Regions from separate parts of the Streptomyces venetus genome, predicted to be linked through region 3. Evidence: riboswitches for the same ligand, from Rfam matches in the RefSeq annotation. Region 3 holds a riboswitch; each other region holds the start of a gene.
The links. Region 3 has a riboswitch for cobalamin ahead of ABEA82_RS35235 (ABC transporter substrate-binding protein). Riboswitches for the same ligand answer to the same signal wherever they lie in the genome.

Region 1 (10,326 bases), on a different contig from region 3:
AGCCGGGCGGCATCCGCACGTCCGTGACGACCACGTCGGGGTCGTGCTCCCCGACGGCCGTGACCAGTGCCTCGGCGTCCCCGACGGCCGCTACGACCTCGTGTCCGCAGCGGCCGAGCAGCCCGACCAGTCCGTCCCGCAGCAGCACGCTGTCCTCGGCCAGGACCACGCGCAGCGGCCGGTCGACTCGCAGCGTCACGGCCGCTCAACTCGCAGGTTCACAAGGGATCTCCACACGCAGCAGGGTCGGCCCGCCGGGCGGGCTGGACAGGGAGAGTCTGCCATCGAGCACCGACACCCGGTCGGCGAGTCCGGTCAGTCCGCTGCCCTCCCCGGCCCGCGCGCCACCGCACCCGTCGTCGCGGATCCGCAGCACCAGCCGGCCGTCGCGGTGCCCGCCGCTCACTTCCGCCCGGCTCGCCCCGCTGTGCCGGCCCACGTTGGCGAGCGCCTCGCACACCACGAAGTACGCGGCGGCCTCGACGGCTTGGGGCAACCGTCCGGGCAGCTCCAGGTCGACGTCCACGGGCACGGCCGAGCGGTCGGCGGCGTCGGCCACGGCGGCTTCGAGGCCGTAGTCGGCGAGGACCTTGGGGTGAATGCCGTGGATGAGCTCGCGCAGTTCCGCCAGGGCCGTGCCCGCCTCCGCGTGCGCCTTGGCGAGCTGGTCGGCCAGGGGGCCGGGCGGGGTGTCCAGCCGGGCCAGGCCGAGGGTCACCGTCAGGGCGACGAGCCGCTGCTGGGCCCCGTCGTGCAGATCGCGCTCGATGCGCCGCCGCTCCGCCTCGAAAGCGTCCACCAACCGCACGCGGGACCGGGCCAGTTCGACCACCCTGGCCCCCAGGTCGGCCTCCCGCGAGGCGACCAGCAGCCGTGCGAGACCGGCCCGGGCACCGGCCGCGACACCCAGCAGGTAGGCGCCCACGACCAGCAGGGCCAGCCCGAGGACGGCGAAGCCGAAGGCCGCCGGCCAACCGGACACCAGCCACACCTTGAGCACCTTCGCCTCACCGGCGATGGCCACGATCAACGGGGTCGCGACCACGGTCAGGGGGCCCAGCAGGAAGACGGTGAACGCGAGGGCGTCCACCGGCCACAACAGCCCCGCGAACAGCAGGGCGTGGCCGAACTCGCGCCAGGTGGCCCGCTCCCGCAGCCGCGTCCACAGCCAGGCCCGCAGACCCGGCTCCCCGGGCCTCTCATGCGGGTCGGGCGCCGGGCCCGGGTCCACCAGCCGCAGCCGGAGCCGCTCCAGCGCCGCCACCGGAATGCCCGCCAGAGCCGTCCCCAGCAGCAGCGGCAACCCGACCAGCGCCAGGGCGAGCACCCCGCCGGCCGCCACGGACGTCACGATCCCCACCAGCACGAAGACGCCGGTCACCGCGCCGGTGAGCAGGTAACCGGCCGACCGCCAGGGCCACGCCGACAGCAGATAGCCGGGCCGGGCCATGGCCCGCCACACGTTGGGAGGGTGCATGCGGATCACCGTAGAAGCCCCTCGCGGCCCCGGCCATGGGCCCAGAGGGAGGCCCGGGGGTAGGCCTGGCCCTACCCCAGGTCTAGGCCCCGCCGCACTGCGCCGGCCCGCCCCCGCCCGGTTTCGTGGAAGCGACATCGACACGAGGTGGGAAAGCCATGACACACGCAGCACACGACGCCGTCCGGCTGGACTCGGTCACCAGGACGTACGGCCCCCTGAGGGCACTCGACGGGGTCTCCCTGGCGTTGCCCGCCGGGACGTTCACCGCCGTCATGGGCCCCTCCGGCTCCGGCAAGTCGACGCTGCTCCAGTGCGCGGCCGGCCTGGACCGGCCCACCTCCGGGTCGGTCACCGTCGGCGGCACCGAGATCACCGGGCTGAGCGAGCGGCGGCTGACCCTGCTGCGCCGCGAACGCGTCGGGTTCGTGTTCCAGGCGTTCAACCTGCTGCCCACGCTGACCGCCGAGCAGAACGTGGTCCTGCCCCTGCGCCTGGCCGGCCGCCGCGTCCCGAAAGCCCGGGTGCGCCAGGCGCTGGAGCAGGTCGGCCTCGGCGACCGGGCCCGGCACAGACCGGCCCGGCTCTCCGGCGGCCAGCAGCAACGCGTCGCCCTGGCCCGGGCGTTGATCACCCGGCCGGAGGTGCTGTTCGCCGACGAGCCGACCGGAGCCCTGGACACCCGGACCGGCCACGAGGTGCTCGGGCTGCTGCGCGACATGGTCGACCGCGACGGCCGGACGGTCGTCATGGTCACGCACGATCCGGTGGCCGCCGCGTACGCCGACCGCGTGGTCTTCCTCGTCGACGGGCGCGTGCACGGGGAGTTGACAGCTCCGAGCGCCGACGCCGTCGCCGCGCGCATGACCCGCCTGGAGGCCGTCCCGTGCTGAGCGTCGCCCTGCGCACCCTGCGCACCCGCTGGGTCACCTTCACCGGCAGCTTCGTCGCGCTCGCGCTGGGCGTGGCCCTGCTCACCGTGACGGGCCTCGCCCTCGCCTCGTCGGCCGCCGCCCCGCAGCGCGCGCCCGAACGCTTCGCGGCGGCGCCGGTCGTCGTCAAGGGACCGGACACGCTGCGCGTCCCCACACCGACCGGCGACCGCGAGGCCCGGCTCGCCCACCCGCGCCCGGTGCCCGCGGCGGCCGTCGCGCGCCTGAAGGAGCTGGGCCGGGTCGTCGAGGACCGGTCCTTCGCCGTGCGCGCCGAGGGCGGCCCCGCCGATCTCGTCGGCCACCCCTGGTCCACCGCCGCGTTCGCCCCGTACGACCTCACCGCCGGCCGGGCACCCCGCACGGCCGGCGAGGTGGCCGTCACCGGCGACTGGACACGCCCCGGCGCACGACTCGGCACCGACCGGGGCACACTGCGCGTCGTCGGCACCCTCACCTCGCGGGGCTTCGAGCACGCCGTGTTCTTCACCGACGCGCGGGCCGCCCACCTGCGGCCGGTGAGCCATCAACTGGTCGTCGACGCCGAACCGGCCGCCGTACGGGAGGCCGTGCGGGACAGCGCCCAGGTGCTCACCGGGGACGCGCGCCGCCTCGCCGACACCGACCCCGACCGGGACGCCGAGGCGCTCACCGCGATGAACGCCCTGTTCGGCACCGCCGGCGGTGTCACCGCCTTCGTGTCGCTCTTCGTCGTGGCGTCGACGTTCGCCTTCGCGGTCGCCCAGCGGCGCCGGGAGTTCGCGCTGCTGCGCTCCGCCGGGGCGAGCCCGGGCCAGATCCGCCGGACCGTCCTCGCCGAGGCCCTCGCCGTCGGCGCGCTCGCCTCGGCCACCGGCTGCGCGCTCGGCTCCCACGGGGCACCGCTGCTGGCCGCGTGGGTGGTCGACGAGGGCCTCGCCCCGGCCTGGTTCACCCTGGTCGCTGCCACCTGGCCTTACCACGCGGCCTTCTGGACCGGCCTGCTCGTCGCACTGTGCGGGGCGACCGCGGCCTCCTGGCGGGCGGGCCGCACCGGCCCCACCGAGGCACTGCGCGAGGCGTCCGCCGACAGCGGGACCCTGCCCCGGGGCCGCCTGCTGTGCGGTACGGCCCTGCTGCTGACCGCCGCGGTGACCCTGGCCCTCGCGCTCACCGGCGACCCGGGCGACCTGCTGCACCGCAAGACCTACGTCAGCCGGCCCATGCTGCTGATCAGCGCCGCCGCCCTGCTCTCCCCGCTCGTGCTGCGTCCCCTGGTCAGGCTGCTCGCCCCGCTGCCGGGGGCCTGCGCCCTGCTGGTGCGGGAGAACACCGCCGCCGGGGTACGCCGTACCGCCGCCCTCGCCGCCCCCGTCCTGGTCACGGTCGCCCTCGCGGGTTCCCTGCTCGGCGCCACCGCGACCCTGAACGGGGCGAGGGCCGCCGAGACGGACGAACGCACCACCGCCGCCTTCGTCGTGACCCCGGCGGGCGGAACGGGCTTCGACGCCAGCACCCTGCGCAAGCTGCGGGCGGTACCGGGCACGGTCGTCTCGCCCTCGTCCTCCACGGCCGTCCACGTCCTGGAGGACGGCGTGGCCCTGGTGCGCTCCGAGGCCCGTGCCGCGGCCCCCGGCCCGCTGGCGGCCACCGCGCGCCTGCCGCTGTCCGCCGGGGAGGTGGGCGGCCTCGACGACGACTCGATCATCGTCAACGAGGAGTGGCAGCGGCACCGGGTGGGCGAGCGGGTCCGGGTATGGCTGGGCGACGGGACGCCGCGCACCCTGCGGATCGCCGCGGTGATGACCACCGGCACGGGCGGCAACGGCGTCTACCTCACCCCGCGCAACGCCCCCGGCGCCACGGTCGACCGGGTGGACGTGGCCCTGGCCGCCGGGGCGGAGCCGGGAGCCGTGGCCACCGCCCTGCGCACGGCGCTCGGCGCCGGGAACGGGCAGGTCCTCACCCGGGACCAGTGGATCCGGGACAGCCACCCCGGCACCAACCGCACCACCCGCCTCGGCCTCCTGCTGGTCCTCGGCATCGCCCTGCTCTACACGGGCATCTCGGTGTCCAACACCATGGTCATGGCGACGTCCGACCGGGTCCGCGACCTGGCGGCGCTGCGGCTGGCCGGTGCCACCCGGTGGCAGGTGCTGCGGCTGACCGGCGCGGAGGCCCTGGCGGTGGTGGCGGCCGGCGCGCTCCTCGGCCTCCTGGTCGCCGCCGTGAACCTGGCCGGAATGGGGGGCGCCCTCGCCCTGCTGTCGGCCCCGGCCGCGATCACGCTGCCGTGGCAGGCCCTGGGCATGACGACGGCGGCCTGTGCCGTCCTCGCCGTGGCCTCCGCGACCGTCCCGGCCGCGCTCGCCCTGCGCCGACGCCCGGTGGAGCTGGCGGGTGTGCGGGAGTGACGTACCGCGCCCCTCGCGTGCTGATCCCGGCCACGGTCAGACGACGAGTGGTGCGGGACATGGTGGCACGGTGCGTGGCTGGTGGCCGTGGCTGCTGTACGTCATCGGCCTCGTCCTGAGGCTGGCGGGTACACCGCTGCCCCGGCCGGCGCGCCGACCGCTACCCGCAGCGTCACTGCCATGCCCGCAGCGGCTCACGGTCCTGCTGCACCGGGCCCAGCCCTGCGCGCCGTAACCACACGGCACTCCACCGCACCACGTCACCATGCACGCCTGGCTTCGGCGTGCCTTAACCGACACCGGAGTGTTCGCTGTGCCCGCATGTTCTACGTTTCCTGCTGCCGATCAGCGCTCACGATGCTGCTGTGGTCGCTGCGGCCCGGACGTGAGGCCCGCGAGGACATTGAGGAGGGGGAGGAGAAGGGGCGGGCTGATTACCTGGGCTTGACGCCTGTCGATCGTCACAGCGCCAGTGGCATTCCGGTCGGGAGCCGCCAGAGGGCTTGGCTGCACCGCGGCTGACGAACACTGGTGGGTGGAGTCCCAGGGTTCCACCGCGCAGCCCCGTGGACGAGGGCTGATCAGTCATGCTCTCCATTGGACGCGAGGCTGAAGCCCCGAACCTTCCATACCGGACCGCCGCCCTGACCGCCCCCGGTGCGCCCTGGCTGCCTCGCACGGTGTAGCGCCCCGGGGCTTCGAGGCTCTGAGCGGCGGCTTCATATGCCCAGAGGACGTTGTCAGGGCGGCTCGGTCGGCTGCCTGAGAGGCTGGCCGAGCCGTATGTTCCAGCGCCCCACACGCCCGCTGAGCTCCGTTGTGGACAGAGGCGGGACGTCGATCCGCCAGAATGCCGACTCTGGGGCGCCGAGCACTCGCACCCCCACGGCCCGCACCACCTCCGGCTCCACCACGGCGACGCTCCGGCCTGCCGACTCCGCGGCCGACTCCATCCACGCGGCGATCCGATCGCAGAAGTGCCGTACCGACTCTCCGCCGTGTGGTGCCGACTCCGGATCCGCCAGCCACTCGCCCACTGCCGCCGGCTCCTGTGTGCTCACCTCGGCCAGGGTCGCGCCACGCCAGCGCCCTACATCCAGCCCGGCCAGCTCGGGTACGACAGTCGCGTCCAGATCGAGAGCCTTCGCCGTTTCACGACAGCGCACTGCTGGAGCGACCCAGGCACGGTCCACCGGCGGAAGGCCCTCAGCCGATGCCCGTGCAAGCTTCAGGCCGGAGGCGTCCAACGGGCACCCGTCGTCGAAGCGGGCCTCCCGCAGCGCCGCGCTGATGGCTGGTGAGATCAACGTCACTCGGCTCGTCATACGTCCGCCCTGGCCTCCAACGCCGCTGCTGTCTCAGGCACTTCACAGCCCCCGTGCCTCAATGTCGTGCTTCCACGCGCCCTTGGCCGACCGCTCCCCGCGCGGTACCTTCTCGTCGATATCGACGACGGATTTCGCGGAAGCCGGTGGAATTCCGGCACGGTCGCGCCACTGTAAGCCCGGTTCGCACCCCTGGTGCGGGCCGCGCAAGTCAGACCCGCCCCGTCGTCCTGTGCACCACCGAGACGGGACGCGAGTTCCCCAGGAGGGCCTGCCATGGCGCAGTCTGTCGCTCAGCCGACCACCACACCCACCGCCGTACCCGCCAAACTGCCGATCGGCGCCATCGCGCCCTGGGCGGTCTTCTTCGGCATCCTGATGCTGGTCCTGCTCTACTTCGTCGGGGTCGAGCAGAGCGCCACCTCCGTGATGAGCGGAGAGGACGTTCACGAATGGGTGCACGACGCCCGCCACCTGCTCGGCTTCCCCTGCCACTGACGGCAGCAGGGAACGCACGAGCCCATGAACTCGGCAACTGTCCGCAAACTTCTGGTGCGCGGCATGCTCGCGGGACTCGCCGCGGGCCTGCTCGCGCTCCTCGTCTCCTACTTCCTGGGTGAGCCGAGCGTCGACGCGGCGATCGCCTATGAGGAAGCGCATGCCCACGAACACGAACACGGCGTGGAAGTCGTCAGCCGCACCGTGCAGTCCACTGCCGGCCTGTCGACCGGTGTACTCATCTATGGTGTCGCCTTCGGCGGCATCGCCGCCCTCGCGTACTGCTTCGCGCTCGGCCGTATCGGGCGCTTCGGGCCGCGTGCGAGTGCACTGCTCCTCGCGGCCTCCGGCCTTGTCGCCGTGTACGTCGTGCCGTTCCTGAAGTACCCGGCCAATCCGCCCGCGGTCGGTGATCCCGACACGATCGGCCAGCGCACCACGCTGTACTTCCTGATGATGGTGCTCGGGGTGCTGCTCACCGTCGGCGCGGTGATCCTGGGCAAGCGCCTGGCGCCACGGCTGGGCAACTGGAACGCAACGGTCGCCGCGGGCGCGTTCTTCGTCCTGGCCGTCGGGCTCGCGTACGCGTTCCTGCCGTCCTTCAACAAGGTCCCGGAGCACTTCCCGGCCGCCGTGCTGTGGGAGTTCCGGCTGGCCGCGCTCGCCGTACAGGTGACTTTGTGGACTGCCTTCGGGCTGGTCTTCGGAGCTCTCGCCGAACGGGTGATGGCTCCCTCGAGGGCCGGTGCCGGTGAACAGAGCAGTGGCACACGGAAAGCCCCCGTGCCGCAGTGAGCACGTCCTTCCGACGGCCCCGACCGGAGACTCCGGCGGGGTCGTCCACCGCGTTCGGGACACAGTCGGCGTTCGGGACACAGCCGTCACCGGTTGGATGCTCCCGGCGCGGGCCCGTGCTGTGCGGGCAGCGCGGCTCCGACCCGTGGGCCCTGGCCGCGGGGCTCCGAACAGATCGGGGCCTGGGGGACGTCGTCGCCGTACTTCGTCAGGGAGCACACGGTCTTCGCCGAGACCTTCCATGTGTCTCCCTGCCGCACGGACGTCCCCGGGCCGTCCGGTTCGACCTTCCGGTCTCCGGAGAACAGGGTGTAGTCGATACGGGCGTGCAGACCGGAGGTGAAGGTCACCGCATCGACGCGCACTCGTAGGGCGCGGGTCTTGGGGTCCTTGGCGAGTGCCTCGATCATCAGCTGGTACAAACCGCCGTTCTCAGCGACGTCCGTTTTCTCCTCGACCGAGGTCTCCGGGCTGAAGAAGCGAGCCCAGGAGTCGCGGACCTGCTCCTCTGCCTCTGCCGGATCCTCGGGGGCGGTTGCGGTCGGCGTGGGGGTAGCGGAGGTGGTGGGCGGGAGGGGGCGAGTCGAAGTTCCGGCCGGTGTCGAGAACGGGACGGGCTGGGGCCGGGGTTCGTCGTCCGTGCAGGAAATGACGGATGACGAGAGCGCGGCTGCCATGACGACGGCGCAGAGCGATCGCCGGCCTGGCCCCATGGCCTCTTCCTCCTCGAAGGTGTCTCTTGTCCCGTGTTCCCCCCCTTCCCCGCGCTCATCCTCCACACGGCATGGTGTGCGGCATCCCGGGCATCGAAGGAGTGTGAGCCCGTGGATACGGCGCGCCGCGTGGGCCGTCGCAGTGGTGGCCGCGGCGGTCGCCGTGCTCATCGCCGCCTTCTGGGGCATCCAGAGACTCTGATCCGGTGGATCGGCGGTGCTCAGCGCGCCGGATCATGACCCTGTGCTGTCGATTCATTACGATGCGTGCGTGATCAGTCTGATGGCCGCCAGCCGCGCTCAGCGCCGCCTCGCGCCGTCTGTCCTCTTCATCGGACTGATCCTGCTGGTAGCCACCCACTTGCTGGGTGCGCATGCGCCGGGCTTCCTGAGCCCCCATAGGCCGCTCACCGTGACCGCTCCCGCAGTGGAGGCCGCGGCGCCGGTGACGCTCGGGGCCGCCCATGGACACACACATGGTGACACCGGGGAAGTTCTCGACCATGCGGTTGACCGCGTGAGGGGCGAGGCAGACCTCCCGGCCCGCACGCCTCAGCCGGCCGATCCGGTCGTCGACCGCCCCGTGCCGAGCGCACTTCCGGGCCGTGACGGCGCTAGGGACGATGCCCGCCCACCCGCACACGGCCGGTCCATGTGCGCCCAGCACTGCCTCTGGCGGCAGTAGGCGACCCCCACGCCGTGACCGGGTCCGCGCCCCGAGGCAGCGGATCGCGGCTCGGCGTGCCCGCGCGCCCCCACACCGCCAGCACCGCGCCCGCCCGACCGGCGGACGCGAAGGAGCCCTACGTTCATGGACCTCTCCCTGCTCGAATCCTCTTCGGCCCTCGGGGCCGTCGCCCCCGCCCCGCAGATCGCCGGCCGCCCGGCCCACCTGGTGGGCAACACCCCGATCCTGTGGATCGACGAGCCTTTCGCCCCTTCAGGCCACGGCTTCTTCGCCAAGCTGGAGGGCGCCAACCCGGGCGGCATCAAGGACCGGCCCGGCCTGCACATGGTCCGCGAGGCGCTGCGCCGCGGCGATCTCGTACCCGGCGCTCCGATCATCGAGTCCTCCAGCGGGACCCTCGGCCTGGGCCTGGCCCTGGCCGGACTGACGTACGGCCATCCGGTCACCGTCGTCACCGATCCCGGCATGGAGCGGTCGGTGGTCCGGCTGCTCACCGCCGTCGGAGCGCGGGTCGACATGGTGAACGCGCCTCATCCCGACGGCGGCTGGCAGCAGGCCCGCCGCGCGCGGGTCGCCGCCCTCCTGGATGCCGCTCCGGGCGGGTACTGCCCGGATCAGTACCACAATCCCGACAACACGGCCGCCTACCGCCCGCTGGCCGCCGAACTCGTCGCCCAACTCGGCCGCATCGACGTCCTGGTCGCGGCGGTGGGTACCGGCGGGCACTCGGCCGGCACGGCGGCGGTGCTTCGCGAACGCTGTCCCGAGCTGAGGCTGATCGGGGTGGACTCGATCGGCTCGACCATCTTCGGCCAGCCCGCCGCGCCACGCCTCATGCGGGGGCTCGGGTCGAGCATCCACCCCACCAACGTCCATTACGACGCCTTCACCGAGGTCCACTGGGTGGCACCGGCCGAGGCGGTGTGGGCCTGTCGCCAGCTGGCCCGCCGTCACTACGCGTCCGGCGGCTGGAGTGTCGGGGCCGTTGCGCTGGTGGCCGGGTGGGTGGCGCGGACGTATCCCGCAGGCACCCGGATCGCCGCGATCTTCCCGGACGGCCCGCACCGCTACCTGGAGACCGTCTACAACGACGCCTGGTGCCTCGAACACAACCTGCTCGCCCATCAGCCCGCGCCGGGGCCCGACGAGATCGCCGAGCCGGACGAGTGCGTGGTGAACCGCTGGACCCGGTGCGGCCGGGTGCGGGATCCGCTGGGGCGCGAGGCGGCGGCGCAGGCAGGTGTCCGATGAGGCGGCTGTGGGCCCAGGTGGCCTCCTTCGACCGGCCGGCCCGGCTGCTGATGGTCAACCAGTTCGCCATCAACCTGGGCTTCTACATGCTGATGCCCTACCTCGCCGACCATCTCGCCCACGGCCTCGGACTTGCGGCGTGGGCCGTCGGCCTGGTGCTGGGCGTGCGCAACCTCTCCCAGCAGGGCATGTTCCTGGTGGGCGGCACCCTCGCCGACCGCTACGGCTGCAAGCCGATGATCCTGGCCGGATGC
Region 2 (10,326 bases), on a different contig from region 3:
GCCGCACCTGCGGACATCGACGGGGCGCGGGTGGTGATGCTGGACGCCGTGTACCGCGACTTCGGCACCGGCTATGTGCCGGGCTGGCACGCCGACATCATCGACCCGGTGTCGTTCTACGTCGAACCGCCGCGCCACACGCTGCTGGTCGCCGTGGACGAGCGGGACGGAACGGTGGCGGCCACGGGGGCGCTGGACGCGCGCGGACCGGCGCATCCGCCGAACCCGCGCTGGCTGGCGGAACGGTTCCCCTCCGGCGAGACGGCTCAGCTCCGGCGGGTGTACGTCAGCTCCGGCCACCGGCGGCGCGGGCTGGCCCGGCGGCTGGTGGAAGGCCTGGTCGACTTCGCACGGGCCGACGGTGGTTACCGGTCCGTGTATCTGCACACCTATCCGCACTCCCCCGGCGCGATGGGCCTGTGGCGGTCGCAGGGCAAGGTGGTGTGCGACGAGCGGGAGGAAGTGCCCGGCGGGGGCAGCGGCGTGGTGCACTTCGAGATTCCCTTCGCCTGACCACCCCGGGGACGACACTGAACACCGCGATCCCACCCCTGACCAAGGGCCTCGCCCACCTGCGCGTGCTCGCGCGCGGCGGCGGCCCGACACTGCTGTGGCGGACCGTGCTCGCGGCCGCCCTGGTCGGCGCGATCGGGCTGCTGCCGTGGCTGTCGCGCACCGACCCGGCGCTGACCGTACTCAAAGCCCGCTCGGCGGACCGCGACCCGACGCCCGCGACGCTGCGCGCGATCCGGGACGAACTCGGGCTCGACGACGGCCCCTCGGCCCTGCTCGGCCGGTGGCTGAGCGGACTGCTGCACGGGGACGCGGGCACCTCGTGGGTGTCCGGCGCCCAGGTGCTGCCCTCCGTCGCGCAGGCGCTCGGCGCGTCGCTGCTGCTGATGGCCGGGGCCCTCCTGGTCGCCGCGGCCACCGTGACCGCGGTGTGCGCCCGGACGCTCCGGCTCGGCGCCCGCGGCCGGCCCGGCGCGCGCGGGCGCGGGCGCGGGCGCGGAGGCACGGTGACCGCGATGCTGGCCGCGCTGCCCGAGTTCCTGGTCGCCTCGGTGCTGGCCTCGGTGATCGGTGTGCGGCTGGGCTGGCTGCCCGCGCTGGGCTGGTACGGGCCCCCGTGGATGGTGCTGCCCTCGCTGGCCCTCGGCCTGCCCGCCGGAGCGCTGCTCGGACGGCTGCTGGACGACCTGCTGCCCGGCGCGTTCACCGAACCCTGGGCGCTGGCCGCAGCGGCGCGCGGTGTCCCGCCGAAGTCCGTGGCGCGGCAGGCGGTGCGCCGCTGTGTGCCCGGACTGCTGCCCAACCTGGGCCTGTTCGTGGTCGGCCTGACCGGCGGCTCCGTCGCCGTGGAGCAGATCTTCGACATCCCGGGCCTCGGCCGGCTCACCCTGCACGCCGCCCTCGCCCAGGATCTGCCCGTACTCCGGACCGGCACGCTCGCCCTGGTCCTGCTCGCGGCCGCCGCCGGCGTCCTCGCCCGGCTCGCGGCCCGGCTGCTGACCGGGCCAGCGCTGCGCGACGGCGCCCTGCACTCCCTGCACCGGCCCGGCCCGCCGGCGCCCCGCGCCCTGCCGCTGCTGTACGGGGCGCTGCTCACCGCCGTCATCGGTCTCGGACTGCCCCGCGACCCCCTCGCCCTGGACGCCCTCGCCCGGCTGCAAGCCCCGTCCCCGGCGCACCCCTTCGGGACGGACGCGCTCGGCCGGGACGTCCTCGCCCGGGTCTCGCACGGCGCGCTCACCACGCTCGGCATCGCCCTGGCGGTGAGCGCCGCCGCCCTCGTCACCGGACTGCTGCTGGGGCTGCTGCCGAGGCTGTCCGGGCCGCTGGTCGACACCGTCAGCGCCGTACCGCCCGTGCCGGCCGGTCTCCTCGTCGCCGGGGCCGCGGGCAGCGGTACGTGGACGCCCGCCCTCGCCGTCGGCGCCGTCGCCTGGTCCCCGCTGGCCGCCCACACCTCCGCACTGCTGCGTCAGGAGCGCGCGACCACGCACCTGGCCGCCACCCGCGCCCTGGGCGCCGGGCGCGGCCACCTGCTCCGGTACGAACTGCTGCCGGCCGTCCTGCCGCCGGTGGCCCGGCACGCGCTGATCCGGCTGCCCGGCATCGCGCTGGGTCTCGCCGCGCTCGGCTTCCTCGGTCTGGGCGCCCAGCCGCCGTCTCCCGAGTGGGGACTGCTGCTCGCCGAGAACCAGCCGTACGCCGAACGGGCCCCGTGGGCCGTCCTCTTCCCCGCCGCCGTGCTCGCCCTGCTGGGAGCGCTCGCGGTGACGGCGGCCGGGGGTGTACGGCTGCCCCGGCGGCGTGAACGGCTGCCCCGGCGGCGGGAGCGGTCCGGCGGACCGGCCGGCCCGCCCGGGGCACGGGTCATGCCCGCGCCGCGGCGGCAGTCGCACCAGCCCGACGCCCTGCTGAGCCCTGTGCCCACCCCACCGGCGGAAAAACGATGACCGACCCCACCTCCCGTGTCCTGGGCCCTGGCGCCTCCCGTACGACGCCCAGGGCTCCGCGGGAGAGCACCTGGCGGCTCTGGAAGAGGCTTTCGCCGCTGCTGCGGCTGCTGATCCTGACGCAACTCGCTTTCAACATCGGCTTCTACGCCGTCCTGCCGTTCCTCGCCGAGCATCTGGGCACCGCGATCGGCATGGCGGGCTGGCTGGTCGGGTTCGTCCTCGGGCTGCGCACCTTCAGTCAGCAGGGGCTGTTCGTGGTGGGCGGCTGGCTCGTCGACCGGTGGGGAGTCCGCCCGGTGGTGCTGGCGGGATGCGTGCTGCGGATCGCCGGGTTCGCGTGGCTCGGGTACGCGGAGACGACCTGGTCGGTGATCGGCGCCGTGCTGGTCATCGGTTTCGCCGCCGCGCTGTTCTCCCCCGCCGTGGAGTCCGAGGTGGCCCGCCAGGCGGTGGACTGGGAAGCGGCGGGGCACGGGGCGCGCACCCGCGTCCTGGCCCTGTTCGGCGTGGCGGGCCAGATCGGGGCCTTCGCCGGCCCGCTGCTCGGCGGGCTGCTGCTCGCCGTCGACTTCCGCACCGCGTGCCTCGCGGGAGCCGCGGTCTTCGTGCTCGTCCTCGCCGGGCACCTGTGGCTGATGCCGCAGCACATCCCGGGCCGGGGCCGCGCCCCGCGGCGGGGCGGGGTGCGGACGCTGTTGCGCGACCGCCGCTTCCTGGCGCTGTGCGGCGCGTACGGCTCGTACCTGCTCGCCTACAACCAGCTGTACCTGGCCCTTCCGGACGAGGTGCAGCGGGCGGCGGGTTCCCAGGCGCCGCTGTCCTGGCTGTTCGCGCTCTCCTCGGTGCTCGTGGTCTTCGCTCAGCTGCGCGTGACCGGGTGGGCCGGCGACCGGCTCGACCTGCACCGCTCCATGACCGCCGGGCTGCTGCTGATCGCGTCCGGTTTCGCGGTGGTGGCCGTCACGCGCCCCGCCGGCTGGACGGGCGTCGCCGGGCTGCTGCCGGCCGCGGGTTTCGTGGTGCTGCTGACGGTGGGGCAGATGCTGGTCGTGCCCGCCGCCCGGGCCTGGGTGCCCGACCTCGCCGAGGAAGGCCGGATCGGCCTCTACACGGGTGCGCTGTCGTCCGTCTCCGGTCTGATCGTGCTCGCGGGCAGCGCGGCCACCGGCTTCCTGCTCGACCTGGGCCTCCCGGCCGCCGTGCCCTGGCTGGTCCTCGCCGCCGTGACGGCCCTCGCGGTGACGCTGCTGCCGCGCCGGGTGGAGGGCGCGGCCGCCTGACACGGGTGGCCACGGCGGTCACGTGGCGCCAGTATCCTGGGTCGGCTGCGGCACCCCCACATCAACCTCCGCGGGAAAGCGGGGAGTTGCGCCTGCGGCGACGACCTTCCCACGAGCATGAGGACGAGGACGAGTGCTGCTAGCGGGCCGCTACCGGCTGGACACTGAGATCGGGCGCGGCGGAATGGGAGAAGTCTGGCGTGCGTACGACCAGATGCTCGCCAGGGCGGTGGCCGTCAAGTTACTGCTGCCGCAGGACACGGACGCGACGGCGGCCTCCCGGTTCCGTCTGGAGGCCCAGACCGCCGGGCGTCTCAACCACCCCAACCTCGTCGGTGTCCTGGACTTCGGCGAGCACGACAACCGGCTGTTCCTGGTGATGGAACTGGTCGACGGTGACAGCCTCTCCGGAGTGCTGGCCGTCTCCGGCGCGCTCACCGCCGAGCGGGTGGCGACCCTCGCCGCGCAGGCCGCCGCCGGACTCGCCGCCGCGCACGAGCAGGGCATCGTGCACCGGGACGTCAAGCCCGCCAACCTGCTGCTGGACGTCCACGGGACGCTCAAGATCGGTGACTTCGGCATCGCGCGCTTCCTCGACGATCCCGGCGCGGCACTCACGGCGACCGGCCAGATCGTCGGCACCGGCCTCTACCTGGCGCCGGAACGGGCCCTGGGCAAGCCCGCGAGCCCCGCCTCCGACATGTACTCCCTGGGCTGCGTGCTCTACCAGCTCCTCAGCGGCCGCCCGCCGTTCCAGGCGGACACCGCCGTGGCGCTCCTCCACCAGCATCTCGACAACACCCCCGTGCCGCCTCGCGAACTCGGTGTCACCGGTCTCCCGCCGGCCTTCGAGAGCTACCTGCTCGCCCTGCTCGCCAAGCGGCCCGAGGACCGGCCCACGGCCCAGCAGACCGCCGAGTGGTTCGCCGGCGGCGCCTGGCGGGGTCTGCCCGAGCCGCTGCCGGAGGCCGCGTTCCCGGCGCCGCCCTCCGAGCCGGGAACGTACGCGGCGGCCGAGAGCTCCGCCCCGGCCACGTACGCGCTGCCGACGGGGTCCCGCACCGCCCGGGAGGGGCGTTCACGTCGTGCCGCTCCGCGCAACGCGCCGGGCAACCGGCCGCGCGTGGCCGCGACGGCCGCCGCTGCGGCCCTCTTCCTGGCCGCGATGCTCGCCGGCATGATGTGGTTCGCTCCCGACGACACCGCGACGCAGGGCACGGAACCCGACGCGTCCCCGTCCGCGAGCAGCCCTGCCGCCCCCTCGTCAGCCGAGTCCGCCGACCCTCTCGGGTCCGCCCCGGCGGGCGACGGGGCGCCGACCGTCGGCACAGTGGCCGATGTCACTCCCTCCACCACGGCGCCCGCTCCCCCGACCTCCGCGGCCCCGGAACCGAGCTCCACGGCCCCGACGGAGGAGACGAGCGACACCAAGCCGGAGAAGGCGGACAAGCCCCAGGAGGCGAAGCCCGAGCCGTCCCAGGAGGGCGCGGGGGACGATGACGACGAGGGCGACGACTGAGGAGTTCTGCGCCGGTGTGCCGGGGGGCGCCCCTTGCGCGCCCCCTCGGGTGGCTTGTCATCGCCCTCGTCCCGGCACTACTGTCACCACGCCTTGGTGAACGGGAAATCCGGTGTGATGCCGGTGCGGCCCTCGCCACTGTGATCGGGAAGTCCGGCTCCGGCCCTCGCGGGCGGCCACTGGGTCCTCAGGGACCCGGGAAGGCGGAGTACGGGCGGTGGGACCCGTGAGCCAGGAGACCGGCCAAGGCGCGTCAACCATCCACGAGGTGCTGGAGAGGGTCTGCTGAGCCATGCACATAGCCGAGGGTTTCCTTCCTCCGGCGCACGCGGTCGCCTGGGGCGTCGCGTCGGCGCCGTTCGTCATCCACGGGGCCCGGTCACTCACCCGTGAGGTGCGCGAGCATCCCGAGAGCACTCTGCTCCTCGGTGCCTCCGGCGCCTTCACCTTCGTCCTGTCCGCCCTGAAGCTGCCCTCCGTCACCGGCAGTTGTTCCCACCCCACCGGCACGGGCCTGGGAGCCATCCTGTTCCGGCCGCCCATCATGGCGGTGCTGGGCACCATCACCCTGCTCTTCCAGGCCCTGCTGCTCGCGCACGGTGGTCTCACCACGCTCGGCGCCAACGTCTTCTCCATGGCGATCGTCGGGCCCTGGGCCGGATACGCGGTGTACAAGCTGCTGCGGCGGTTCGACGTGCCGCTGATGGTCACCGTGTTCTTCGCCGCGTTCGTCGCCGACCTGTCCACCTACTGCGTCACCAGCGTGCAGCTGGCGCTGGCCTTCCCCGACCCGGGCAGCGGGTTCCTGGGGGCGCTCGGCAAGTTCGGCTCCATCTTCGCGGTCACGCAGATTCCGCTCGCGGTGAGCGAGGGTCTGCTGACGGTGCTCGTGATGCGGCTGCTGGTGCAGTCCAGCAAGGGCGAACTGACCCGGCTGGGTGTGCTCCTCGCCGAGAAGCGGTCCCGGACCGAGGCCGGGACCGAGGCGGTGACCCGATGAGCAGGAACACGAAGATCAACGTTCTGCTGCTGGTCCTCGTGGCCGCGCTCGCCGTGCTGCCGCTCGCACTCGGCCTCGGCGACCACAAGAAGGAGCCGTTCACGGGCTCCGACGGCGAAGCCGAGACGGCGATCACCGAGATCAAGCCGGACTACAAGCCGTGGTTCTCGCCGCTGTACGAACCGCCGTCCGGTGAGATCGAGTCGGCCCTGTTCTCCCTCCAGGCGGCGCTCGGCGCCGGTGTCCTCGCCTACTACTTCGGCCTGCGCCGGGGGCGGCGGCAGGGCGAGCAGCGGGCACTGGAGCGGGTCGCGGCGAGCCAGGAGCATGACGCCGCCGAGGAGTCCACGGTCGAGAGGGCCTGAGTCGCGTGCTGCCGATCGACGCTGCGGCGCACAGCAGTCGCTGGCGCCGCCGTCATCCCGTGGACAAGGCCGTGCTCGGGCTGGGGCTGACCGTGCTGGCCGTCTCGCTGCCGCCCTGGCCGGGCGCGGCCCTGGTGCTCGTGACGGCCCTGGTGGTGCTGCTGGGTCCGGCCGGTGTGCCCTGGCAACGGCTGTGGCGGGCCTATCGGGTGCCGTTGGGGTTCTGTGTGACGGGCGCGGTCACGCTGCTGGTCCAGGTCGGCGGCCCGGGGGGTTTCGTCTCCCTCGCCCACGACGGGCCGGTCCGGGCCGGTGAGTTGCTGCTACGCACCTCCGCGGCCTCCCTGGGCGTGCTGCTGTTCGCCTTCACGACGCCCATGTCGGACCTGCTGCCGCGGCTGGTCCGGGCCGGGATCCCGGCGCCCGTCGTGGACGTGGCGCTGGTGACGTACCGCATGAGCTTCCTGCTGCTGGACTCCGTGCGCCGGGTCCGCGACGCGCAGGCCGCCCGGCTCGGGCACACCTCGCGGGCCGCCGCCTGGCGTTCGCTGGGCGGGCTCGGCGCCACCGCGTTCGTCCGGGCCTTCGACCGGGCGGCCCGCCTCCAGGCCGGTCTCGCCGGGCGCGGCTACGACGGCACGCTGCGCGTCCTGCTGCCCGAAGCCCGCGTCTCCGTCCGCTTCACGGCCGCCAGTTGTGCCCTCCTCGCGGCGCTGGCAGTCCTCACCTTCGCACTGGAAAGGCCGCTGACATGAGCGAGCCCGCCCTCGTCGCCCTGCGGGGCGCGTCCTTCGCCTACGAGGACGGCCCCGCCGTGCTCAGCAGCCTCGACTTCGACATCGCCGAGGGGCGTGCGCTCGCCCTGCTCGGCCGCAACGGCAGCGGCAAGACCACGCTGATGCGGCTGCTCAGCGGCGGACTGCGCCCGGACGAGGGCCGGTTGACGGTCGAGGGGCAGCCGGTGACCTACGACCGCAAGGGCCTGACGCGGCTGCGGACGACCGTCCAGCTGGTGGTGCAGGACCCGGACGACCAGTTGTTCGCGGCCTCCGTCGAACAGGACGTGTCGTTCGGTCCGCTGAACCTCGGTCTGCCCGACGGGGAGGTGCGGGCGCGGGTGGCGGAGGCGCTCGCCGCGCTGGACATCACCGCCCTGGCCGACCGGCCCACCCATCTGCTCTCCTATGGGCAGCGCAAACGCACCGCCATCGCGGGCGCGGTCGCCATGCGGCCCCGGGTGCTGATCCTCGACGAGCCGACGGCCGGCCTCGACCCGGACGGCCAGGAACGCCTCCTCACCACACTCGACAGGCTTCGCGAGACCGGTACCACGGTGGTGATGGCCACCCATGACGTCGACCTCGCCCTGCGCTGGGCCGACGACGCGGCGCTGCTCACCCCGTCCGGCGTCCGCACCGGGCCCGCCCCCGTGGCGCTGGCCCGCACCGATCTCCTCCGGGAGGCGGGGCTTCGGCTGCCGTGGGGTGCCGCGGCCACGGATCTCCTGCGCGCCCAGGGGCTGTTGACCGAGTCGGCGCCCGGGCCGCGCACCGCGGACGAACTCGCCGCCCTCGCGACGGAACGGCTGGGTGCGGCCGGCGGCTGAGCGTCGGCGCACCCGGCCGGGTCAGCTCGCCGTCGCCTCGGCCGCACGGAGGAGGTGCTCAGGGGTCGGGAGAGGCCCATGTGACAGCAGAGGCGTTACCGACGGCCCCAGGAGTTCTCGGGGCCGCCAGAGTGGTGTGCGGCTGAACTGGTCGGCAGCGCATGGGAGTTCCCGGGCGCGTGACGCAGAGGTCGCGTGCGGACCGGTCGGGCACATCGACCGCCGAAATGCGCTTGTCCGCCCCGACGGCCGGCACTACGTTGCCGACGTGGATCACGTGGATCTCTTCTCACGCTCCTGGACGGCGTTGCGCACGGCGGTCGCCGGGCTCCGCGACGAGGACTTCGCGCGGCCGTCCGGCTGTACGGGCTGGCTGGTGCGGGACCTGGTGTGCCATCTGGTCATCGACGCCCAGGACGTCCTGATCACCCTCACCACCCCGTCCGACCGGGAACCGACCCGGGACGCGGTGAGCTACTGGGACGTCAGCGCCACACCGCCGACCGGCGAGGACCCGCTCGACGCGCTGACGGTCCGGCTGGCCGCCGCGTACGAGGACCCGAGGCTGCTCGTGTTCCACCTGGACGACGTCGGCTCCGCGGCGGGCCGCGCCGCCCTGCTCGCCGACCCGGCCCTCAGGGTCGGCACCCGCGACGAGGTCCTCACCGTGGCCGACTACCTCTCGGCGTACGTCATGGAGTGGACCCTGCACCACCTCGACCTGATCGCGCACCTGCCGGACCCGGAACTGCCGCCGGCGCAGGGGCTCACCCGGTCCCGCGAGATGCTGGAGCGGATCGCGGGGAGCCCCTTCCCCGCGTCGTTCCACGACCGGGACGCCCTGCTGGTCGGCACGGGCCGGCGCGCGCCGACGGCAGCGGAGCGGTCCGAGCTGGGTGACCTGGCCGCACGGCTCCCGCTCTGTCTGGGGTGACCACCCGCCCCGGCACACGGCGCCGCCCGACCTGTCCGGGCTGGAGTTCGGCGACTCCTCCGGCATCACGCCCGGGCGTGGTCAGTCGCCGGACCTGACGAAGACCGGCTTGAGGTGTTTCTCCGGCAGGGCGGCCGGCAGGTCCTCCCAGTCGATGACGTGGGAGACGACCTTCCGGGGGTCGACCTTGCCGGAGGCGGCGAGTTCGAGGGCGTCGGGGATGTGGGCGCGGACGCTGTCGCGGGCGACGCGCAGGGTGACGCCGGTGAGGTACATGTCGAGCAGGGGGAGCTCGCCGGGGCGGAAGTGGTTGCCCGCGCTCTCGCAGATCCCTTCCGGCGCCAGGCACTTGACGGCCAGCGAGAGCTGTTCGACGCGGCCGGTGGCCTCGACGGCGATGTCGTAGCCCTGCGGGATCGGTTCCAGGGTCTCGGCGGTGGCGGCTCCGAAGGCCCTGGCCAGGTCGCGGTGTCCGGGGTCGGGGTCGACGTAGAGCACGTCGGAGGCGCCGAGCGCGCGGGCGATGTCGCACACGTACAGGCCGATGCTGCCGCGGGCCACGACCAGGACCCGGGCACCGGGCCGGGCCCTGAGATGCGGGGCGACCAGGCGCCAGGCCAGGGACCAGTTGTCGCTGGCGGACGCCATGGCGACCGGGTCGAGACCGGTGGGCAGCGGGACCAGCATGGCGTCGGCGTAGGGCACGCGGACCAGGTCGGAGAAGAGGCCGCCCCAGCTGCCGCCGATCGGTGCGCCGTACATCGCCATGTAGGGCACGGCGGTGCAGTGCGCGGTCAGCCCGGCCCGGCAGCGGTCGCAGGTGCCGCAGTTGATGGACCAGGGGACGACGACCAGGTCGCCGGGGGCCACGGCGGTGACGGCGTCGCCGGTCTCGACGACCCGGGCGACGCACTCGTGGCCGAGGGCGAAGGGCGGCTCGATGAAGCCGTGCCCGGCGAGGATCGAGGAGTCCACGTCACAGGGGGTGGCGGCGACCGGGGCGACGATCGCCTCCTGGTCGGACCGGAGCTCGGGGTCGGGTGCCTCGCGCCACTCGACGGTGCGCCTGGCCACGTAGGTCAGTTCACGCATCGCCCTGCTGCCCCTTCGCCAGGGCGACCAGGTCGGCGTAGCGGATGACGGAGCCACCGGCGCCC
Region 3 (10,326 bases):
CATGCTCATCCAGATCGAGCAGGCCCGCACCAACCCCAGCCTCGGCACCGTGGTCAAGATCGGCGACGCGCTCGGCGTCAGCATCACCACGCTCCTCGACTACGAGCAGGGCCCGAAGGTCCGCATCGTCCCCGCCGAGCAGGCCGTACGGCTGTGGCACACGGAGTCCGGCAGCTACAACCGGCTGCTCGCGGGCACCGAGGCGCCCGGCCCCCTGGAGATGTGGGACTGGCGCCTGATGCCCGGCGAGAGCAGCCCGTCGGACCCGCACCCCGCCGGCACCGTCGAACTGCTCCACGTCACGGCCGGGGAGCTGACGCTGACCGTCGACGGTGTGGAGTACCGCGTGCCCGCGGGCGCCAGCGTCTCCTTCGAGGCCAACACCCCGCACACGTACGGCAACACCGGGGACCTGCCGATGGAGATGATGATGGCCGTCTCGGTGCCGCCCGTGTCCTGAGCCGCCCGGCCCTGCGACGGCCCGGTGTTGTTAGCGTGCGGCCATGCGCACACCCATCGGACACTTCGACGACGCCCGCCCGGCCCCCGCCTGCCTCGACGAGCTGACGAGCCCGGTCGCCGACGCCGTACGCACCTGGCGGGGCAGCGTCCCCGCCGAGCAGATCCTCTACGTGGACACCGAACCGGAGTGGGCCGACACCGCCACCTTCGTGGAGCACTACGGCCGTGACCTGCTGGAGCAGTCCGCGAACTGCGTGGTCGTCGCGGGCAAGCGCGGCGGCGAGGCCACCCTGGCGGCGTGCGTCGTGCTGTCCACCACCCGGGTCGACGTGAACAACGCCGTACGCCGCCAACTCGGTGCCCGCAAGGCCTCGTTCGCTCCGATGGACACGGCGACGGGGGAGACCGGCATGGAGTACGGCGGCATCACCCCGCTCGGACTGCCCGGCGACTGGCCCGTGCTGGTGGACGCGGCCGTCGCCGACCTGCCGTACGTCCTGGTCGGCAGTGGCCGCCGGCGCGGCAAGCTGCTGGTGCCCGGCAAGGCGTTCGCGGAGCTGCCCGGCGCGGTGGTGCTGGAAGGGCTCGGGCTCGCCTGACCTGCGCCGCTCCCGGTCTACGCCATCGCGTGGTGGGCCAGCGGCAGATGCGGGTCGGCCTCGCCGGGGGACGGCGCCGGGTCGGCGTGGACCAGCGCCGCGGTCAGGCGCGGCACGGCGTGCAGCAGTGCGTGCTCGGCCTCGACGGCGATGCGGTGGGCCTCGCGTACCGTCACGTCGCCGTCCACCACGACCGCCACCTCGGCACGCAACCGGTGACCGATCCAGCGCAGCCGCAGCTCACCCACGCCGCGCACGCCCGTGACCTCGGTCAGCACCCGCTCCGCCCGGTCCACCAGGGCGGGGTCGACCGCGTCCATCACCCGCCGGAACACCTCCCGCGCCGCGTCCCGCAGCACCAGCGCGATCGCGGCCGTGATCGCCAGCCCGACGATCGGGTCCGCCAGTTGCCAGCCCAGGGCCGAGCCCCCGGCGCCCAACAGCACGGCCAGTGAGGTGAATCCGTCGGTCCGGGCGTGCAGTCCGTCGGCGACCAGCGCGGCCGAACCGATCGCCCGGCCGACGCGGATGCGGTAGCGGGCCACCCACTCGTTGCCCGCGAATCCGACGAGGGCGGCCACGGCGACCGCCGGAACGTGCTCGACGGGCCGCGGGGCGAGGAGGCGGTCGACGGCCGTCCAGCCCGCGAAGACCGCGGACGCGGCGATCGTCAGCACGATCACCAGCCCCGCCAGGTCCTCGGCCCGCCCGTAGCCGTAGGTGAAGCGGCGTGTGGCCGCGCGTCGGCCCAGCGCGAACGCGATCGCGAGCGGTACGGCCGTCAGCGCGTCCGCGGCGTTGTGCACGGTGTCTCCGAGGAGCGCCACCGAGCCGGAGGCGACGACCACGACCGCCTGCGCGAGCGCCGTCACGCCGAGCACCGCGAGAGAGACCCAGAGCGCCCGCATGCCGCGGGCCGAGGACTCCAGCGCGGAATCCACCTTGTCGGCCGTCTCGTGGGAGTGCGGGGTGAGGAGGTGGGAGAGCCGGTGGCGGAGGCCGTCGGGGGAGTGGCCGTGCGCGTGACCCTCGTGCCCGTGGTCGCCGTGCCCGTGCCCGTGGCCGGCGTGCTCGTGGACATGGCCCTCGTACTGGTGCCCGTGCCCGTGGCCGCCGTCCCCGTGCCCGTGCCCGTGCGGGTGGTCGGCGTCCCCGTGCCCGTGCGAGTGGTCGTGCCGATCGCTCACGTGGGTCTCCTTCCGGTGCGCGCGTGGACGTGCCCACGCCCATGGCGCCATTATGTGCGTATGAGCGCACGCATGCACCTGTCACCTGCGGACGATGCGTATCCGCGCACCCCGGGCGAGGAACAGTTCGCGCTCGCCGCCGAACTCCTCGCCCTGCTCGGCGACCGCACCCGGCTCGCCCTGCTGCACGCCCTGACCAGGGCAGAGGCCGATGTCACAACGCTCACGGAGGCGTGCGGGGCGGCGCGGCCGGCCGTCAGCCAGCACCTGGCCCGCCTGCGCCTCGCGGGTCTGGTGAACACACGGAAGGAGGGCCGCCGGGTGATCTGCTCACTCCGCGACGGCCATCTGCGCCGGCTCGTGGACGAGGCCCTGAACGTGGCCGACCACCGGCTCACCGACCGGCCCGTCCACGACTGAGTCAGTGCCGCGCGGCCGTCCCGAGGTACTTCTCGGCGAAGGCGGCGGCCGCCAGGGGCGAGGAGAACAGGCGGCGCAGCCGGGCGATCGAGGTGCCCGCGCGGAACGGGTCGCCCGACGCCGGCCCGTGGAACACCTCGGCCAGCCACTGCGAGAACTCCTGGTAGTCCCACACCCGCCGCAGGCACGCCTGCGCATAGCCGCCGAGGCCGCTGTCGTCACCGTCGTTCAGGTGGGCCACCAGCGCGTCGCCGAGCAGGAAGGCGTCGTGCAGGGCCAGGTTCATGCCCTTGGCGGCGATGGGCGCGACCAGATGGGCCGCGTCGCCGGCGAGGTGGAGCCGGCCGTGCACCATCGGCTCGACCACGTAGTCGTGCATGTCCAGCACGCGCTTCTCGATCAGCCGGCCCTCCGTCAGCGGCGGCACACCCGTCGCCCCGAGCCGCTCCTGGAGCTCGGCCCATACGCGGTCGTGCGGCCAGTTCTCCGGGTCGTCGCCCGGCGGGCACTGGAGGTAGTAGCGGGTCACCTCCGGGCTGCGCGGCATCTGCCCGGCGAACCCGTTCGCGTGGCAGCCGAACAGCACGCAGTCGGCGGAGGGCGGGGCCTCGGCGAGCAGGGCCAGCCAGCCGGTCCCGTAGTCGTGCCGTGCGACACGGACCCGCTCCGGCGGCAGGGAGGCCCGGGTCACCCCGCGTGCCCCGTCGCAGCCGGCCACGAAGTCGCAGTGCACGACCTGCTGTTCACCCGTCTCAGGGCAGGTGTACGACACCGAGGGGCGGTCGCTGTCGATGTCGTGCAGGCGCACGTCCCGGACCCCGAACCGGACCTGCCCGCCCCGCACGTCGGCGTACTCACGCAGCAGGTCGGTCACCAGCAACGGCTGTGGATAGACGAAATGGTGACTTCCCGTCAGCTCGCCGAAGGGGAACCGGAACCGCTCGCCCTCGAAGCGGAACTCGCACGCGGTGTGCAGCTCCGCGCGGTCCAGCAGGTTCCGGGCGAGGCCCCGCTTCTCCAGGCCGCGCACGGCCCACTCCTCGATGACGCCGGCCCGGGGCCGCTGTTCGACGAACTCCCGGGTCTCGGTCTCCAGCACCAGGCAGTCCACGGACGCGGCCCGCAGGATGTTGCCGACGGTCAGCCCGGCGGGCCCGGCGCCCACGACGACGACGGGGAAACGTTGCGGCGTGCAGGAGTTCGGAGGCGGGGCGGCGTGGGTCATGGGCTCATTATGGAGGCACGCCCCGCACGCGACCCGGGCCGGTGGGCCCCCGCCTCGGGGACCGCCGCGGTCACCCGAGTCGGGGGATCTCGATCGCCGGGCAGCGGTCCATCACCATCTCCAGGCCCGCCGCGCGGGTCCGGTCGTACGCCGCCGCGTCGACGACCCCGAGCTGGAACCACACGGCCCGGGCGCCCTTGGCGACCGCCTCGTCCGCGACCGCACCGGCCAGGTCGCTGTTCACGAACACGTCCACGACGTCCACGTCGAAGGGAATGTCCGCGAGACTCGCGTACCCCCGCTCGCCGTGCACCGTCTCCGCCTTGGGGTGCACGGGCACGACGCGCTTGCCGAACCGCTGGAGCACGGCGGCGACGCCGTACGCCGCGCGCGCCTGGTTCGAGGACAGGCCCACCACGGCCCAGGTGTCGCCCAGCTCCGTGAGGATCCTGCGGACCGTTTCCTCGTCGCCGTACACCGGCGGCCTCCTCCGACCTCGGGAATGACCTGCTCTCCGGAGAACGGCGCAGGGCGCGCGGTGATTCCCCGGCGGCCCCCGTGATAGCTTGCCGAGGCCAGTCGAACCCATGTACGTGGGTCAGGGAATCCGGTGCGAATCCGGAACTGACGCGCAGCGGTGAGGGGGACGGGCGGGGCCTCGGCCACTGGACGGCGTGCGAGTCGTCCGGGAAGGCGTCCCGCACCGGGTGAACCCGAGTCCGAAGACCTGCTGGCGGCCCCCGCGGCCGCACGCGGCGGGGGAGCACCGTACGACCGGGCTCCGCGATCGGGCCCTCGACGACTGAGGACTGGTGTCCGTGCCCCTCGCCCGACCCGCCCGCGCCGCCGTCCTGCTCACGGCCGGCTCCCTCCTCCTGGCCGGCTGCGGCGACGCGCAGCCGAACACCGTGAAGGCCGCCGTCACCCTCGACAACTGCGGCCACGAGGTCCGCGTCCCGGCCGCGCCCGAGCACGCCGTCTCCCTCAACCAGGGCACCACCGAGATCATGCTCTCCCTCGGCCTCGCCGACCGCATGGCGGGCACGGCCACCTGGACCGACCCGGTGATGAAGGGCCTGGCGAAGGCGAACGCGAAGGTGCCGCGCATCGCCGACGACAACCCGTCGTTCGAACGGGTGCTGGACGCCGACCCCGACTTCGTCGCCGCGTCCTTCGTCTCCACCCTCGGCAAGGGCGGCGTCGCCACCCGTGAGCAGTTCGAGAAGCTCGGCGTGCCCACCTACGTCTCCCCGTCCGACTGCGCCGAAAAGGACAACTCGGCCGGTGGCGACGGCACGCGCGCCGGGGCGCTCGGCATCGACACGATCTACGGCGAGGTACGGGACCTCGCGACCGTCTTCGGGGTGAGGAAGCGCGGCGACGACCTCGTGGCCTCCCTCCAGCGGCGGATGGCGAAGGCCACGAAGGGCATCGACGCCTCCGACGTCACCCTCCTGTACTGGTTCGCCAACTCCGAGTCGCCCTACATGGCGGGCTGCTGCGGAGCGCCCGGCATCATCACCCGTGCCCTCGGCGCGAAGAACGTCTTCGACGACACGCACGAGGAGTGGCCGCAGATCAACTGGGAGACGGTCGCCGACCGCGATCCGGACGTCCTCGTCATCGGAGACCTCACCCGCGAGTCGCAGACCGCGGAGTCGGCCGCGAAGAAGATCGCCTTCCTGGAGTCCAACCCCGTCACCAGGAACATGGACGCGGTCCGGCACAAGCGGTATGTGCTGCTGAGCGGGCAGGCCATGAATCCGACCATCCGCACGGTCGAGGGCGTGGAGCAGGTCGCCGCCGGACTGCGCGAGTTCGGGCTCGCGAAGTGACCGTTCGCGCACTGGCGCTCGGCGCCGGCGGGGTCTTCCTGCTGGTCGTCTCCCTGGCCCTGGCGATCACCGTCGGCCCGGCCGACATCCGGGTCACCGACGTGTGGTCCGTCGCCGCGGCCCACCTGGGGCTCGGCAGCTCCGACCTGACGCCGATCCGGGACGGCATCGTCTGGCAGCTGCGCCTGCCGCGCACCTTGCTCGCGGCCGTGTGCGGCGCGGGGCTGGCCGTGTGCGGGGCGGTGATGCAGTCGCTGCTGCGCAACCCGCTGGCCGATCCGTTCGTCCTCGGCGTCTCCTCGGGCGCCTCCACCGGCGCGGTCCTGGTCGTCGTCCTGGGCGTGGGCGGCGGTGCCCTCTCGCTGTCCGCCGGCGCGTTCCTCGGCGCCCTGGTCTCCTTCGCGCTGGTGCTGCTGCTCAGTCACACCCTGGGCGGCACCACCGACCGGGTCGTCCTGGCGGGTGTCGCCGCCATGCAGCTCTTCTCCGCGCTCACCTCCTTCGTCGTGCTGACCTCCGCCGACGCCGAGACGACCCGTGGCGTGCTCTTCTGGCTGCTCGGCTCGCTCAGCGGCGCGGGCTGGACCGACGTGTGGCTGTGCCTGGCCGTCCTGGCGGTGGCGCTGGGGGTGTGCCTGTCGTACGCCCGTACCCTCGACGCCTTCGCCTTCGGGCAGGACGCGGCGGCCGCCCTCGGGGTGTCGGTGGCCCGCACCCGGCTGGTGCTGCTGTGCGTCACGGCCCTGCTCACGGCCGCGCTGGTCAGCTCGGCCGGGGCGATCGGCTTCGTCGGACTGGTCCTGCCGCACGCCGCCCGGGCCCTGGCCGGTCCCGGCCACGCGCGGCTGCTGCCGGTCACGGCCCTCGCCGGTGCGGTGTTCCTGGTGTGGGTGGACACCCTGGCCCGAACAGCCCTGGATCCGCAGGAGGTGCCGGTGGGAGTCGTGACGTCACTGATCGGGGTGCCGGCGTTCGTGGCGGTGCTGTACCGGACACGGAGGGTGCGGTGAGCCGGGTGCGGACGCGTGCGGGGGAGCCGGTGGAGGGCGCCGGGCTCCGGGCCGACCGGATCAGCCGTCGCGCCGACGGGCGCCTCATCCTCGACGGCGTCGTCCTCGCGCCGGAGACCGGCTCCACCGTCGGTGTCCTCGGCCCGAACGGCTCCGGCAAGTCCACGCTGCTCAGGCTGCTGGCCGGGCTGCTCACGCCGACCGCCGGGGTCGTCACCCTCGACGGCACCCCGCTGGGCGACCTGCCCCGCCGTACCGTCGCCCGCCGCCTCGCGGTGGTCGAGCAACAGGCCGACACACAGGTCGAGTTGACGGTCGTCGACGTGGTCCGGCTGGGCCGGGTGCCGCACCGTCGCGCCTGGACGGCCGGCACGGCGGACGACGAGCGGGCGGTGCGTGCCGCCCTGGAACGCACCGGCCTCGCCGACCGGGCCGGCCAGCCCTGGCACACCCTCTCGGGCGGCGAACGCCAGCGGGTGCAGATCGCCCGCGCGCTCGCCCAGGAGCCGTGCGAACTCCTCCTGGACGAGCCCACCAACCACCTCGACATCCACCACCAGCTCGACCTGCTCGCCCTGGTCACAGGCCTGCCGGTCACCACCGTCGTCGCCCTGCACGACCTCAACCTCGCGGCGATGTACTGCGACCGCGTCGTCGTCCTGAGCGCGGGCCGGGTCGTGGCGTCCGGCGACCCCGGTGACGTCCTCACGGAGGAGCTCATCGCAGAGGTGTACGGCGTCCGGGCCGCCGTCAGCCGTGAAGGTCCCGAACGCCGGCCCCACGTACGCTTCCTCGGCACCCTGGCATGAGCGGTGACCGTGTCATTGGTGGGGGAATCCCGCCACGGTGGCCGGAAAGTGCCGGACATGCCTGCACGCGCGCGCTCACCCGCCTACGCTCGCCTCGTGCTGCGCATCATCGACGCCCGTACCGGCGAGCCGGTCGACGCCGCCCCCGCCCGCCGGGGCCTGACCCGTGTCGAGGCGCACGCGCCCGGCTTCGACACGGCCGACCTGAGGGTGCTGCTCGTCGCGGACGTGCTCGTCCGGACCCTGGAACTCGGCGGCACCCCGGTGTGGGCCCTGCTGACCGGTGGCCGGCGACAGGCTGAACTGCGAGCGCGCGCCACGGAGCTCGGCATCCGGCCGTTCGAGGACAGCACCGACGTGAGCGCCGGGCTGGGTGAGGCTCAGGTGATCCACGTGTCCGGTGAGAGCGGGGCGGTGGCGACCGACGGGGTGCGGGTCGATGTCGCCCCGGCTCACCCCGAGCACCCGGGCACACCGGACGACACCGACCCCGCCGTGCTGCGCCTCGCCCTGCTCGCCCGGCACCACGACACCCCCGTCCGGCTGGAGACGGCCGTCCTCGACGAGGCCCGCGCCACCCTCACCCGTTGGCGCCGTGCGGTCGCCCGCTGGGCCCAGTCACCCTCACGGCCTGTCCCCGACGAGGTGCGCGGGCGGCTGCGGGACGCCTGGGAGGACGACCTGGACGTCCCCCGCGTGCTGGACGTGCTGCGCCAGGTGGAGACCGATCCGGACCTGCCGGACGGCGCACGCTTCGAGACCTACGCCTACGTCGACCGGCTCCTCGGCCTCGACCTCACCCGCGATCTGGGATCCCCGTCATGATCGACCGCACCGCGGCGCGCCCGCTGCGCCGCCTGGTCGTGCTGCGGCACGCCAAGTCCGCCTGGCCCGTGGACGTCGCCGACCACGAGCGCCCCCTGGCCCCGCGCGGCCGCCGGGACGCCCCCGCCGCCGGGCGGGCCCTGGCCGAGGCCGACTGCCTGCCGGACCTCGCCCTGTGCTCCACCGCCGTACGCGCCCGCCGGACCTGGGACCTCGCCGCCGCCGAGTGGGGCACACCGCCGCCGGTCCGGCACGACCGGCGCCTGTACGCCGCGAGCCCCGCCGGGCTGCTGGCCGTCGTGCACGAGGTGCCCGCCGAGGTGGAGACGCTGCTGCTGATCGGCCACAACCCCGGACTGGAGGAACTGGTCCTGGCACTCGCCGGTGACGGCCTCGACGACACCCTGGAGCAGGTCCGCACGAAGTTCCCGACCTCGGCGATCGCCGTCCTGTCCTGGCACGGCGGGACCTGGACGGACCTCGCCCCGGGCAGCGCGCTGCTCACGTCCGTGACCGTTCCCCGGGGCGCGAAGAAGTAGCCCGGTCACGCGCCCAGGTGTGGGGCCTTTCCGGTGATTTGCCCGGGCTCGGGCTGGGCGAGGGTGCCGTGGCGGGTACGCCGTCTGCGAGGGACGGCCGCGAAGAACGGCCTCGGAGAACGCCTTGCGATCCATGAGGAGACGAGCCATGCACGCAGTGTTTCGGCGGTACGAAGGGGTCACCGACCCGGCTGAGGCGGGACGCCGGGTGAACGAGGGGTTCCTGCCGCTGATCCAGCAGGTCCCGGGGTTCGTGGCCTACTACTGGGTCGACGCCGGTGGCGGGGTGATGGTGTCCATCAGCATCTTCCGGGACCGGGCCGGCGCCGAGGAGTCGACCCAACGGGCAGGCGGCTTCGTACGGGACCGTCTCGCCGAGCTGCTGCCCAACCCGCCGCAGGTCACGGCCGGTGAGGTCGTGGCCCAGGCGTAGCGGAGGTCCCGGCGCGGCGGAGGCTCCGGCGGAGCCGGCCGGAGGCGCCGCGGGGGCGGGACGCCCTCGATCACCGCATTAGGCTGGCCGGATGCAGGACGAATACCGCACGGTCGCCGGCGCGGGCGTGCACGAGACCGAGGTCAACCGCTCCCGCTTCCTGTGCGCCCTCGCCCCGGCCGCGACCGAGCGGGAGGCGCAGGACTTCATCGCCGCGGTCCGCAAGGAGCACGCGGACGCCAACCACAACTGCTGGGCCTACGTCATCGGTGCCGACGCCTCCGTCCAGAAGGCGAGCGACGACGGCGAACCCGGTGGCACGGCCGGCGTCCCCATGCTCCAGATGCTGCTGCGCCGCGACATGCGGTACGTCGTCGCCGTCGTCACCCGCTACTTCGGCGGGGTCAAGCTCGGCGCCGGCGGCCTCATCCGGGCGTACGGCGGAGCGGTCGGCGAGGCGCTGGACACCCTCGGTACGCGCACGCGCCGCAGGTTCCGGCTGGCCACGGTCACCGTCGACCACCAGCGCGCCGGCAAGCTCGAGAACGACCTGCGCACCACCGGGCGCGAGGTGCGGGACGTCCGCTACGGGGAGGCGGTCACCCTCGAGATCGCCCTCCCGGACACCGACGTGCCCGCTTTCCGGACATGGCTCGCCGACGCGACGGCAGGAACGGCCGCCTTCGAACCGGGCGGGGAGACGTACGGCGACGCCTGACGCGCGGTCATGACCGGTGGGGCGTCTGAATCCAGTCCGCCGGGCCGTCGCGCATCTGTGGGCCGCGGCGTGGTCCCTGGGGCCGTGGCGCGTGCCGGGCTGGGCGTGGCCATGGTGCGTGGCGCGATCCGAAGCGGGCCACCCGCGACATCGTGCCCAGGTTCGTGCTGGAACGGCGGAAGAGCCCCTACCCGACCACCGCCGACCAGCTCTACGAGAAGGACCTGCGGACCGGACCCAGGCGCTGCTCGCTGCACCGCAACG

Region 1: another riboswitch for cobalamin. It lies ahead of ABEA82_RS12135 (CbtB domain-containing protein); the one in region 3 lies ahead of ABEA82_RS35235 (ABC transporter substrate-binding protein).
Region 2: another riboswitch for cobalamin. It lies ahead of ABEA82_RS26015 (energy-coupling factor ABC transporter permease); the one in region 3 lies ahead of ABEA82_RS35235 (ABC transporter substrate-binding protein).

What each region holds. Positions count from the first base shown of each region.
Region 1 is NZ_BAABET010000003.1:499,429-509,754, forward strand. Features, by position in the region: gene ABEA82_RS12110 (response regulator) at 1-193, opposite strand, end outside; gene ABEA82_RS12115 (sensor histidine kinase) at 206-1,450, opposite strand; gene ABEA82_RS12120 (ABC transporter ATP-binding protein) at 1,636-2,370, shown strand; gene ABEA82_RS12125 (FtsX-like permease family protein) at 2,364-4,802, shown strand; gene ABEA82_RS12130 (histidine phosphatase family protein) at 5,543-6,127, opposite strand; cobalamin riboswitch at 6,239-6,368, shown strand; gene ABEA82_RS12135 (CbtB domain-containing protein) at 6,404-6,625, shown strand; gene ABEA82_RS12140 (CbtA family protein) at 6,650-7,420, shown strand; gene ABEA82_RS38835 (MTB12 C-terminal domain-containing protein) at 7,507-8,133, opposite strand; gene ABEA82_RS12150 (PLP-dependent cysteine synthase family protein) at 8,945-10,072, shown strand; gene ABEA82_RS12155 (MDR family MFS transporter) at 10,069-10,326, shown strand, end outside.
Region 2 is NZ_BAABET010000008.1:175,487-185,812, forward strand. Features, by position in the region: gene ABEA82_RS25995 (GNAT family N-acetyltransferase) at 1-513, shown strand, start outside; gene ABEA82_RS26000 (ABC transporter permease subunit) at 579-2,462, shown strand; gene ABEA82_RS26005 (MDR family MFS transporter) at 2,459-3,745, shown strand; gene ABEA82_RS26010 (serine/threonine-protein kinase) at 3,930-5,264, shown strand; cobalamin riboswitch at 5,342-5,526, shown strand; gene ABEA82_RS26015 (energy-coupling factor ABC transporter permease) at 5,557-6,264, shown strand; gene ABEA82_RS26020 (energy-coupling factor ABC transporter substrate-binding protein) at 6,261-6,629, shown strand; gene cbiQ (cobalt ECF transporter T component CbiQ) at 6,635-7,384, shown strand; gene ABEA82_RS26030 (energy-coupling factor ABC transporter ATP-binding protein) at 7,381-8,235, shown strand; gene ABEA82_RS26035 (maleylpyruvate isomerase N-terminal domain-containing protein) at 8,513-9,169, shown strand; gene ABEA82_RS26040 (zinc-dependent alcohol dehydrogenase) at 9,251-10,261, opposite strand; gene ABEA82_RS26045 (tautomerase family protein) at 10,254-10,326, opposite strand, start outside.
Region 3 is NZ_BAABET010000014.1:69,730-80,055, forward strand. Features, by position in the region: gene ABEA82_RS35205 (cupin domain-containing protein) at 1-460, shown strand, start outside; gene ABEA82_RS35210 (YbaK/EbsC family protein) at 504-1,061, shown strand; gene ABEA82_RS35215 (cation diffusion facilitator family transporter) at 1,079-2,248, opposite strand; gene ABEA82_RS35220 (ArsR/SmtB family transcription factor) at 2,309-2,668, shown strand; gene ABEA82_RS35225 (4-hydroxybenzoate 3-monooxygenase) at 2,670-3,893, opposite strand; gene ABEA82_RS35230 (CoA-binding protein) at 3,964-4,371, opposite strand; cobalamin riboswitch at 4,468-4,628, shown strand; gene ABEA82_RS35235 (ABC transporter substrate-binding protein) at 4,712-5,728, shown strand; gene ABEA82_RS35240 (FecCD family ABC transporter permease) at 5,725-6,738, shown strand; gene ABEA82_RS35245 (ABC transporter ATP-binding protein) at 6,768-7,547, shown strand; gene ABEA82_RS35250 (hypothetical protein) at 7,605-8,372, shown strand; gene ABEA82_RS35255 (SixA phosphatase family protein) at 8,369-8,911, shown strand; gene ABEA82_RS35260 (hypothetical protein) at 9,060-9,344, shown strand; gene ABEA82_RS35265 (YigZ family protein) at 9,436-10,062, shown strand; gene ABEA82_RS35270 (hypothetical protein) at 10,215-10,326, shown strand, end outside.